2 regions of the Anaerobacillus sp. MEB173 genome follow, and region 2 is predicted to be linked to the other one. Evidence: riboswitches for the same ligand, from Rfam matches in the RefSeq annotation. Region 2 holds a riboswitch; the other holds the start of a gene.
What was found. Region 2 has a riboswitch for cyclic di-GMP ahead of ACJ2A9_RS15015 (hypothetical protein). Riboswitches for the same ligand answer to the same signal wherever they lie in the genome.

Region 1: linked by a shared signal. The riboswitch ahead of ACJ2A9_RS13800 (anti-repressor SinI family protein) and the one ahead of ACJ2A9_RS15015 (hypothetical protein) in region 2 are both predicted to bind cyclic di-GMP.

Annotation. Positions count from the first base shown of each region.
Region 1 covers NZ_JBJMAU010000006.1:75,082-80,699, reverse strand. Annotated here, with positions in the region: gene ACJ2A9_RS13810 (cold shock domain-containing protein) at 1-8, opposite strand, end outside; gene ACJ2A9_RS13805 (helix-turn-helix domain-containing protein) at 840-1,169, shown strand; gene ACJ2A9_RS13800 (anti-repressor SinI family protein) at 1,155-1,316, opposite strand; cyclic di-GMP riboswitch class I at 1,335-1,427, opposite strand; gene ACJ2A9_RS13795 (flagellar protein FliT) at 1,699-2,049, opposite strand; gene fliS (flagellar export chaperone FliS) at 2,049-2,453, opposite strand; gene ACJ2A9_RS13785 (flagellar hook-associated protein 2) at 2,481-4,286, opposite strand; gene ACJ2A9_RS13780 (flagellar protein FlaG) at 4,485-4,871, opposite strand; gene ACJ2A9_RS13775 (glycerate kinase) at 5,025-5,618, shown strand, end outside.
Region 2 covers NZ_JBJMAU010000007.1:47,921-53,538, reverse strand. Annotated here, with positions in the region: gene fdhD (formate dehydrogenase accessory sulfurtransferase FdhD) at 86-874, shown strand; gene hprK (HPr(Ser) kinase/phosphatase) at 945-1,880, opposite strand; cyclic di-GMP riboswitch class II at 2,254-2,337, shown strand; gene ACJ2A9_RS15015 (hypothetical protein) at 2,379-2,966, shown strand; gene rluF (23S rRNA pseudouridine(2604) synthase RluF) at 3,150-3,857, shown strand; gene ACJ2A9_RS15005 (DUF421 domain-containing protein) at 4,041-4,772, shown strand; gene rlmH (23S rRNA (pseudouridine(1915)-N(3))-methyltransferase RlmH) at 4,842-5,321, opposite strand; gene ACJ2A9_RS14995 (CxxH/CxxC protein) at 5,394-5,594, opposite strand.

The DNA.
Region 1 (5,618 bases), on a different contig from region 2:
CCTTGCATGTTTCACATTCCCTTCATAAATAAAATCCAGTGGAGGCAGTGTATGAAATCCCTTCCACAATTTCAATATAACAATAGCACTATCTGTAGTCAAACTATTTCGTCATCTTAAATTCGACAACTCTTTGTCGAATTTCCTTTGCTACATTTCCTCACTTCTCCATCTTACATACTAGGACAAAATACATCAAAAATTGTTAAAAAGTCATAAAAAATGTCAGAAAATTATTGCAATTAGGGTAACCCTCTCATATAATAAAGAAGTAGTGATCAGTCAGGTACCAAAAAGAACTAGTCCATACATACTACAAACTTTCACACCACATAAACATAACTACCTTGCTTCTTACTTCTATATCGCCCCTTGTCATACCCCCGGACAACTGGTCAGTCATATTCAAGCATGTTCACAGCTACATAATTTCTACCCATTACAGTGACCATGCAACAAACTTGCTGCTAGTCGGCTTCCGTCGATCTCGTTTCATTAACAGCTACTCCATTCATTCTAGCCATGTATCACTTCAGCACAAGTTTGCAGTTTAGCGGTAAAATGCCACAGAGATGTAGGTGCATATACGATTAGAATAATTCTCTTATTATAGTGGACTACAATTTCTGTGGCGTTTACCGCTCCTCTATTATCCTGGGTATGTTTTATATTAGTGCTTCGCTGCCTATGCGAGGTGCTTTTTTGTCCTATTCTCCCTCTTTTAAAAAAATAAAAAAAAGAAACTTTTATAGTGGATTAGTGGGGGAACTACTATTTTCCATAGTTAAAATATGGTATTATGATAGTAAGACGATAAATTATTATACGGAGGTTTTTAAATGCTCGGTTCCCGAATTCGTGATTTACGTTCCAAAAAAGGGTTAACAATGACCGAACTTGCAAACCGTGCACAAGTTGCCAAGTCATACTTAAGTTCAGTCGAACGAAACCTTCAAACAAATCCATCTATACAATTTCTAGATAAAATTTCAAAGGAACTTAATGTTGATGTCCCTTTTTTACTAGATACGGACAAAGAAGACGTTGACAAACAATTAGATAACGAATGGATACAACTTGCGAAAGAGGCTCAAGAGTCAGGTATCTCAAAAGAACAGTTCAAGGAATTTCTTGAATTTTCAAAATGGCAAAAGCTAAGAAGGAGCTGAATAATGTCCCTTCTTAGTTTCTTTGTTTTCATTAAGAAATTTCCTGATTTCTGCAGGTGTCAGACCGATTTTCTTAGCTTCAATTAATAACCGCAACCATTCTCTATCAATGAAACTATTTTTCACCTCTATATGCGGTATGTCCAATACTATAACCTCCAATTATTCGGCAACCCAGCTATCATAGAAAAAATGCTACCTTTCCTTAGACCTGAGGCTTTGCGTCCTTACTTTTCAATAAGTTTGCCCTTTCTATTATTCCGAAAATAGAGTATTACATTAGATACCTACTGAAATCCTACGTCTTAAAAATCATTCGTTTTCCTATAGTCATTTTAATCTAATCAAATAGTAACACATTTCCAACGATTTAGTTACAATAATAGTTCCAATTTTTGTGACATATATCCACAAATATCTAGTAAATGTAATTAAATGGTAATTAATTCCCGTTGGAAATTCTAGTAAAAAAATAAAGTGCCTACAAACTGTAAGCACTTTTTGACAAAACTTGTCACTTTATGTCCTTCTATTTTTTCTTATCAAAAAATAGTCCATCCGTATATACTGATTCATAAGGATGATCGTATCGTTTGTTTGTTTCCTTTTTTCTATTTAAATCACTAATATCTCTATTAATCATCACAGATGCAATCTTTAACTTACTATTAATCTCATGATTCATCTTTACAATGACTTGCCCAAGCTTCCTCTCAGAATCGGTAGGAGTATCCTTTAATTGCTTGATGAGGTCTTCACGTTCTGCCAGAAGCTGTTCAATTCTTTCAATATAAGATTCCCGTTCTTCCTTTGGCATCTGCATCTGCAGGTGATCAAATAATTGCTTCGTCACCTCATACACAGCTTTGATCGTAGACACTATGCCTGACCACCTTGACCATGACGTTGCTTACGATCAATGGCAATAACTTCTTTCCACGTATCACGGAACTCTGTTACAAACTGTTCGGCCTCGGCAAGTGCCGCTCGATCACTTTTGACATTTGCATCAATCAAACGGCTTAAGACAAAATCATACATTCTCAACATATTTTGTCCAAGTTCACTATCCGTTTTTAATGTCACCATAAGTTCACGGATAATATTTTGCGCTTTGATGATGTTCGTATTTTTTGCCTCAACATCATTCTTTTCAATTGCCGTATTCGCTAGCTTGATAAACTTTAAGCAGCCATTATAAAGCATTAGCGTCAGTTCACCAGGTGAAGCTGTCGCTGTTGTATTTTGTTTATATTTAGCTGCATATGGGTTTGGAATGGCCATTTTTTTACCTCCTAAAAATCTCTTTTATTATTGTTGTGACCCAAATAAGTGGGAATATAAAAATTCAGCCTGACTATTTGCTTGCTGCATTGCTTTTTCCATTGCCGTAAATTGGCGCCAATGTCGATCTTCTACTTGTTGAAGACGACGCTCAAAGTTAGAAATACGATCATCAAGTGAACTAATATTTCTTCCAAGGGTAAACTGATGGTTCAAGCGCCCTTCAGCTCCGGCACGTGAAACGACCTGGTCACGTGTCGTTGCCAAGCTATCACGCATCCGTCGTGCAATCCCCTTATCAGCATTCGTCGGTCCATCTGCTGCAAAAATTTGAAAAACAGCTTCCGGATCTTGTTCAATCGCTGCTCTCAGCTTATCCTCATTAATTTGCAGCTTCCCGCGATCCATATAATTACTTGTTGTCGTAATACCTAAATCTGTCAGCTGCTTAAATGGGGCATTCTCACCAACGGCTACAGGAGTGTAAATATCAACCCGCAAGCGATTTAAGCCACTTGATAACATTTGATCATTGCGAAGCATCCCGCTTTTCGCCTTTTCCTCCCACTGCTCTGCTTCTCGCTCAGACAAAGCTTCTCTTTCCTCTTTTGTTAACGGTTTATAATCGCGATATTTCTCTTCCTTCAACTTCCCATTAATCGTATCAATCATTTCGTTATATTCATCAACGAACGCTTTGATCGTGTCGAAGATTTTTTGCGTGTCAGTATTAACTGTAAGGTTTACAGCTCCATCAGTGAATGTGTCCTTTAGGGTGATCGTTACACCGTTGACTGTGAATGTGTTTGTTGGACGTTCTGTTGCAAGACCGTTGATTGTGAATTGGGCATTTTCGCCGCCTTGTTCATTAGTCTGATCGAACTTCAAGACATTTGTTAAAAACACACTCTCCGTAAAATCAATTTCATACCCACCCGTTTCTTTCACACCTGTTGTTGGATTTTCTCCATTAGTATTAAAGTTTCCGGTTTCTTTACGGGTCATTGTAATTTTATCTGTATGTTCATCATAAAAAGCATTTAACCCAAGTTTTGAATTATTTATTTTCGTGATTACATCATTTAGAGATTCATTAGCGTTAATTTTGAAGGTGGCTTCTACAGGACCCTTTGATGTATGGGTTGTAATCCCAAATTCAACATATTCATAGCTATAATCCGCAGCAATTAAACTTCCTTTACTTAATTGTTTATTAAAAGTAAGATCACCTGTATCTTGATTGACAAGTACCTTATTTGTATCGCCTGAATTATTATAATCGGCAGCATTCGTAAAAACGCTAAACTCTACACCGTCTACTTTTATAGCAGTGATATCACTTATTCCTCCATTTTGCAGTTTAAATCTAGTTCCAGCATTATTTACCTGAATTTCTTCACCAGTAACGTTTTCCTTTACCCAATCAAAATCAGCTAGATTACCTTTCATGGAACGTAAGCTTTTACTAGGGTCAATCTTCTCGCCATTAGAAATTGATTCAGCACTCGAATTATAAGCAGCCGATGCCAAGCGGTCGACTCTTTGTATGTTATAGGTGGCATTACTTGCAGTTGCGCTGGCCGTAGCTGTTACTTTCGCAGAGTTAGAGCTAATGACCGCTTTTGACGTCATATTCGCTCTTCTCATTACACCATCAAAAATATTGTCACGAAACTTTGTCAGTAACAGGTTCATCTCCCGGTAGGAGTCGCGCTGCCACTCAAGAGTTTGACGTTGCTGTGTTAATTTATCCAAAGGCATCCGCTCTGCGCGCATGAGATCCTTCATAATTTGATTTATATCCATCCCACTGGCTAAACCAGTTATCCTCATTCGTTTAACCTCCTTACTTACACTGCACTTCTATGTAAGCAATAGCTTCTGCCTTTAATTAAGCGTTTAACTAATTCAAAAATCACTTATTATTTATATCGGTTGGTTTTTGGCGATTTTAATGAAAAATCATAAAAAAAGGCGAAAATAAAAAAGAAGTGTCGATTTTTTGCCATCAACCCTTCTTCTTAGGCCATTTTAAACGCGCTTATCTACAATAAAACCTAAATGCTCCATCATGGATGAAACCATGTCCAAAAACTCCTCCGGCGGAATTTCCCGAACAACTTCATCTGTTTCTTTATTAACGACTTGAACATAATAACGATCCAGCTTTTCATGAAAGTTAAATTTTAAAGAGGTCGTATTCATTGCCAAAAACTCATTCATATTGTCGACTTGCTTCAACAAATCATCCTTGGTTTTGTTTTCTTCGCGAACACTTTTAATTTCTTGTTGAATTTGTTCTTTCATCATTTCACTTTTTGCTTCTAAAGAGGTGTTCCCGTCATCATGTGCCGTCATTTTTTTCTTAAGAGACGCTTGTTCAACTGGAACAATTGATGATGCTGACTTGATCTCCATACTTCTCACCCCTACAATAGTATTTGTTATCTCTTATATCGTCAGAACAGTCAAAAACTTTCACTACATTAAACTATTTATAAATAAAAATTCACGAATTATTGCAGGACTCATGAAACATCTCAAAAATCATTACCGATTGGAGGGGTTTACTTGAAGATTATCATCGCACCCGACTCTTATAAAGGAAGTTTAAGCTCGATTGATGTTGGAAAGGCAATGAAAAAAGGCCTGCAAAAAGCGCTGCCTAATGCAGAGTTCGCCCTTTTTCCGATGGCAGATGGAGGGGAAGGAACAATTGATGCTCTCCTTTTTCATGCAAAAGGAGAACGTGTCTCCATAAAAACGAAAGGACCGCTCGGCAAAGAACAAACGTCAACCATCGCCATCAGTCACGATAAAAAGCTGGCGATCATTGAAAGTGCCCTGATTATTGGACTCCCACTCCTTCATGAGCACGAGCGCAATCCTCTATCAGCAACATCCTATGGTCTAGGGGAAGCCATTCTTTATTGCTTAAAACAAGGCATTGAACAGTTTATCATCGGACTTGGCGGAAGTGCGACGAATGATGGGGGCGCCGGAATGCTAGAAGCAGTAGGTGCTACTTTTTACACAGATGGAAAACAAGAGAAGAGCATTACACCAGACAAGCTTGCCGTTATTGATAAGATTGACCTGGCAACACTTGATCCAAGACTAAAAAAAGCCCGTTTCACGATCGCGTCTGACGTCGACAACCCATTA
Region 2 (5,618 bases):
CTATTTCAAAATAATATGTTTAGATTTTAAATAATTATTAAATTTGAAATGGGTGAGTCTTTTGGATCATGCTACAAGTAACCCTATGAGCTTTAAAAGACCAATTGTTAAATATAGTGACGGAAAATCACATTCAGTTCATGATGAGATTGTAACCGAATTTCCGCTAACGATTTATGTAAATGATCAAGAATTCGCGACAATGGTCTGTACCCCTTCTCACTTTGATGAAATGGTCGTTGGATTTTTAGCATCTGAAGGGGTTATCCGATTCATCGATGATATTAAAAAAATGACAATTGATACTGATAAAGGCTTTGCCTATGTTGAATTACATTCACAACAAAACACAAACCAACAATATTACTCAAAACGGTTTATCGGTTCATGTTGCGGAAAAAGCAGACAATTTTACTTTCATAACGATGTAAAAACAGCGAAGACTTCGACATCGAAAACAACCATTACAGCTGAACAATGCATTACCTTAATGAACGAAATGCAAGATAATAGTCTAGTATTTAAAGAAACTGGCGGTGTACACAACGCAGCACTCTGCACACCAGACGATATGATTGTCTATCATACAGACATTGGCAGGCACAATGCCCTAGATAAGCTTTATGGCCATTGCCTTATTAACAGGATCCCAGTCCGTGATAAGATTCTCGTTTTTAGTGGTCGAATTTCTTCTGAAGTATTAACGAAAGCAGCTAAGATCGGTGTCGGCATCATCCTTTCCAAATCAGCACCCACAGACTTGGCTATCAGTTTAGCAGAAGATTTAAATATTACTGCTGTAGGCTTTATTAGAGGATCATCCTTTAATATCTACTCACATCCGGAAAGAGTTACAGCTCAAACAGCAAAATAGAAAAGTCCAAAAAAGGGATGTCTTAAAAGTAACAGTCAGTCACTTTTTAAACATCCCTTTTTGTTAACGATTATTCTGAAGTTGAATCTGAAAAATCAGCCTCAATCCTTTTTAAAAATTCTTCTGCAGCATTATATCCTTGCTGCTTCAAATACCAGTTATTGGCCGCTGCTTCAATTAACCCTGCTACATCACGTCCAGGATACAGTTGAATTTCGAGCGATGGCACCTTAACACCCATATATTCTGTAAATTGAGGTTCATGATCAAGCTCATTATTTAGAGCATCTTTTTGCCATTTTGTTAATTTTATATCCAGTGCAATTCGAGTTTCATCTTGGAAAGCCTTTCGCCCATATAAGCGGACAACATTCAATAAACCGACACTACGTAAAGCGAGGAATTCTTTGTTTTTCTCATCATGTGTGCCCAATAGTGTTTGTGGACTAAGCTTTTTTAAGACAACAATATCATCAGCCACTAAGCGGTGCCCCCGACCAATTAACGTATGTGCTGTCTCACTTTTTCCAACTCCTGAATTCCCGCGTAATAAGACACCAATTCCAGACACATTTAAACAGACACCATGTACAGCTATTTCAGGAGCTAACTCTTTTACAAGATAACCATCCAATTTAGTAATAAATTCAGAAGTTGTCTCAGGCCTTTTAGTAATGAGTAAGGGGATTCCCTCTTTAATACAGTGTTTTGGTAAATACTCTAGCCTCTCTTCATCAGCTGTAACGATGAAACATGGCGGATGATACTTAACGATATTTCCAATTCTCACTTTACGTTCTTCTTTATCTAATTTAAACAAATAGTTGATTTCTTTTTTCCCTAAAATTTGAACCCGCTCTGTCGGAAAAAAATCAAAGTGTCCAACAAATTCCAAGCCTGGACGATGCACCCGTGATTGCGTAATGGTATTATGTAATTGATCTTCACCAACTAGCACTTTTAATGAAAACTTACGAACCAACTGTTCCACAGTTATTGATTTCACCTTCAACTCACCGTCCTAATCCAAATTGCTCTCTAAACTTGAATTATACTCAAAAAAGATGGAATCGTCATCTTTCTGCCGTATAAATATATAAACATTGTTTCCTATTAATCATTAGTGTGTAAACTACAAATAAGTAATATCCTTATCCCTGCATAGCTACTCGCGGTTCTTACAGAAAAAAATAGTTCTATTTACCCTGAAGCGATATCCAACCTTAAAAATGCATTGCCTCAATTATCAATCGGTAGTTCAAAAGTAGTTAATTGTCGAATAAAAACGCTTCTATTTCCTGAAAAATCAAACTATAATAATTTTAGTTACTACGCTCTATCTTTTTGTGGCCACAATTAAGGAGCAAAGTGCTAGTCAAGAAGACTTGGGAAGCGAAGAAGTATAGCCTGCATTTGGACACTTGGACTATATGGAGCTAGTAGTGTAACCGGCCCTCTTATTTAATTTTACTTAACTAAAAATTTATTTAAGAGGAGAAATGAAATGAAAAAATTATTTGCAGGTTTATTAGCTACAACTTTACTCTTAAGTTTTGGAACTGGTGTTTTAGCAAAACCTAATCCAGTAATTGAAGATGGACGTAATGGTAATAGTGAAAAGAATGGAAGTTTTGAGCTAATTGTTTCAGATGGTCCTTACTATGTAGGTGAAAATGTTGATGTTAGTGTAGAAAATTTAGTGATTGATGGCCCTATCGATACTTTAGAAATTGTGGGAGATGGCGAATTAACATTACCAACTACCCCTGGAGAGTACACAATTACTGTTACAGCAACAACATATTTTAAAAACGGTACAAAGGATGGACAAATTCATACTCAAGTTACACGCACTAAAACTATTGACGTTATCGAAAAACCAAGTAATCAATTACAAGTAGCAACTACTATTTCAGCTCAATGGAATGGCCATCCTAATGAAAATAATACGGTTAGAGTAAATTACACTATTACAATTGATGGTACTACAATTAACCACTTTGTTAACTTTAATAAAGACGATAGAGAAGCAGGATTTGTAGAAGTTGAAAAAGATGGTTATAGATTCATCGTTAACTATCTTGCTCCTTGATACACTAATAAAATTAATGAAAGTATTCGAGAAAGCAAAGCTTTTCGAATACTTTTTTTGTTTTGCTACCTTGCCACTTACACTAAAATTCCCTTTGATGTACCTAAATAAGCTTTTTGATTCACCCTTCAAAATAAGGTATTATTGATAATAAACAATTTTCAACTTAAGGTCGTGATTAACATACGTATTAATAAATATATTAGTGAAGCTGGGAAAGCATCCAGACGTGGTGCGGATAAATTAATTAGTGAAGGCAGAGTCACCATCAATGGCAAACGTGCCAAAATAGGTGATCAAGTCAATCCAGGCGATGATGTCCTGGTAAATGGAGCGCCGATTCGGGTAGCTAGAAATAATGTTTATATTGCCTTAAATAAGCCTGTAGGTATTACAAGTACAACAGAAAAGAAAGTAAAGGGAAACATTATTGATTTAGTAAATCACCCGTTAAGAATTTTTAATATTGGCCGACTTGATAAAGACTCTGAGGGCTTGATACTCCTCACAAATGATGGTGATATTGTTAATGAGATTTTACGTTCCGAAAATAAGCATGAAAAGGAATATATCGTTTCAGTAGACAAGGCAATTACTCCTGAATTTGTAAAGAAAATGTCCGAAGGTGTAAAGATTTTAGGTACAATAACACTTCCATGTAAAGTCGTACAGTTATCAAAATATGATTTTCAAATTACGTTAACACAGGGGTTAAATCGCCAAATTCGTCGCATGTGCGAAACGTTAGGCTACGAAGTCTACAGACTGCAAAGAATTAGGATCATGAATATCCATCTAGGAAATCTCCCTCCTGGACAATGGAGAGATTTAACAAAGAAAGAGCGCACACAACTATTTAGAGAACTAAACTATGAACCAAAGGAATGGTAAAAAAACGGCTTTTTTACTATGGTTAACTAAGGTTATGCTAAGGTCTGAACTCGGTATCGTACCCGGGATCAGGCCTTTTACTTTTGCCTATATCAATGTATTTTCCAGTTAAATATCGGGAATAATGGTAGTCTACTAATTTTAAAGCTTATTAACTTTATCTAGTAAACTGGAGGTATATACATGTTTGAATTTATGAAAGAGATTCTTTTAATTCTTGGACGAATTATTACTATTTTACCGTTGCTATTGTTCATCAATCTTTTTATGGGAAAGCGTGCAATTGGAGAACTGCCTATATTTGATTTCTTAATAATTATCATTCTGGGAGCTGTTGTTGGGGCTGATATTGCAGATCCTAATATTCATCATTTTCCGACTGCGATAGCGATCATTGCTATTGGAATTCTTCAAAGAATAGTCGCAAAATGGAAGATTTCCAATCGGAAGATAGGTAGATTACTTACTTTTGAACCAACTGTTGTTATTCAAAACGGAAAATTTCTTGAGAGAAATTTAAAAAAAGTCCGCTACTCTATTGATAATGTATTACAAATGCTGAGGGAAAAAAATATATTTGATATTAATGATGTAGAAACAGCAATTATCGAAGCAAATGGCGCTTTAAGTGTTTTAAAAAAGCCGCAAAAAAACTCAGTTACTCTAGAGGATATGAAGATTCCAAAAACAACATCTGCAATATCCTTCCCTATTATTGTCGAAGGTACTATTTACCCAAGTGTCCTAAAACATTTTAGTTTAAATGAAGCATGGTTACAGCAGAAATTATCACATAAAGGTGTTGGCGATATTAAGAACGTTTTCTTTGCATCAATAAATCACAATCTTGAATTGTATGTCTCTTTAAAAGATAAAGATAAAAATAATATAGCCGTTCCACCAATCAAGCATTAATTTATTTATAATTGAGATTTCAAATTATTCAAAATCACAGAGGAACAAAACCGTACCATAAATACATTCCTATTTATGATACGGTTCACCTCTATTAATCTTAAACGCCCGGTACACCTGCTCTACTAAAATCAATCGCATTAACTGATGCGGAAATGTCATTTTGGAAAAAGATAACAATTGATCGGCGCGTTTTAATACGGTATCACTTAACCCTAGCGACCCTCCAATGATAAAGACAACTTTACTTCTTCCGTATGTAGCGAGTTTATCGAGTTCCTGGGCTAGTTTTTCAGAACTCCACATTTGTCCTTCAATTGCTAATGCGATAACATAAGCATCCTGGGGAACCTTTGCTAAAATTCGTTCCCCTTCTTTTTCTTTCACCTGCAGCATTTCTGTTTCACTTAACTGCTCTGGTGCTTTTTCGTCTGGAACTTCAATCATATCAACTTTCGCAAATGGTCCCAGCCGTTTAACATATTCCTCTATTCCCAGCTTCAAATACTTCTCCTTTAATTTCCCAACAGTAACAATGGAAATATTCACAATCCACACTCACCCTTTTTTCAAACTTTTATCCACAGAAGTTATCCACATATCAACATTATTGTTGGGGACTTACTTATTCACAATGTATATTGCTTCATTTTCACAAAATGAACACGTTGTGGATAATTGATTTTCCTCTGAAATCATTTCAACTACTGGTGCTACTTCATACTCATCCACAATTTGATCTATCGCTAACTCAACATGTTCAGCACAACATGAATACATGTTATCAACTCCTTTTTTCAATTCAAAATCACGAGAACTCAAATTAGAACTAATCCCCTCTTGAGT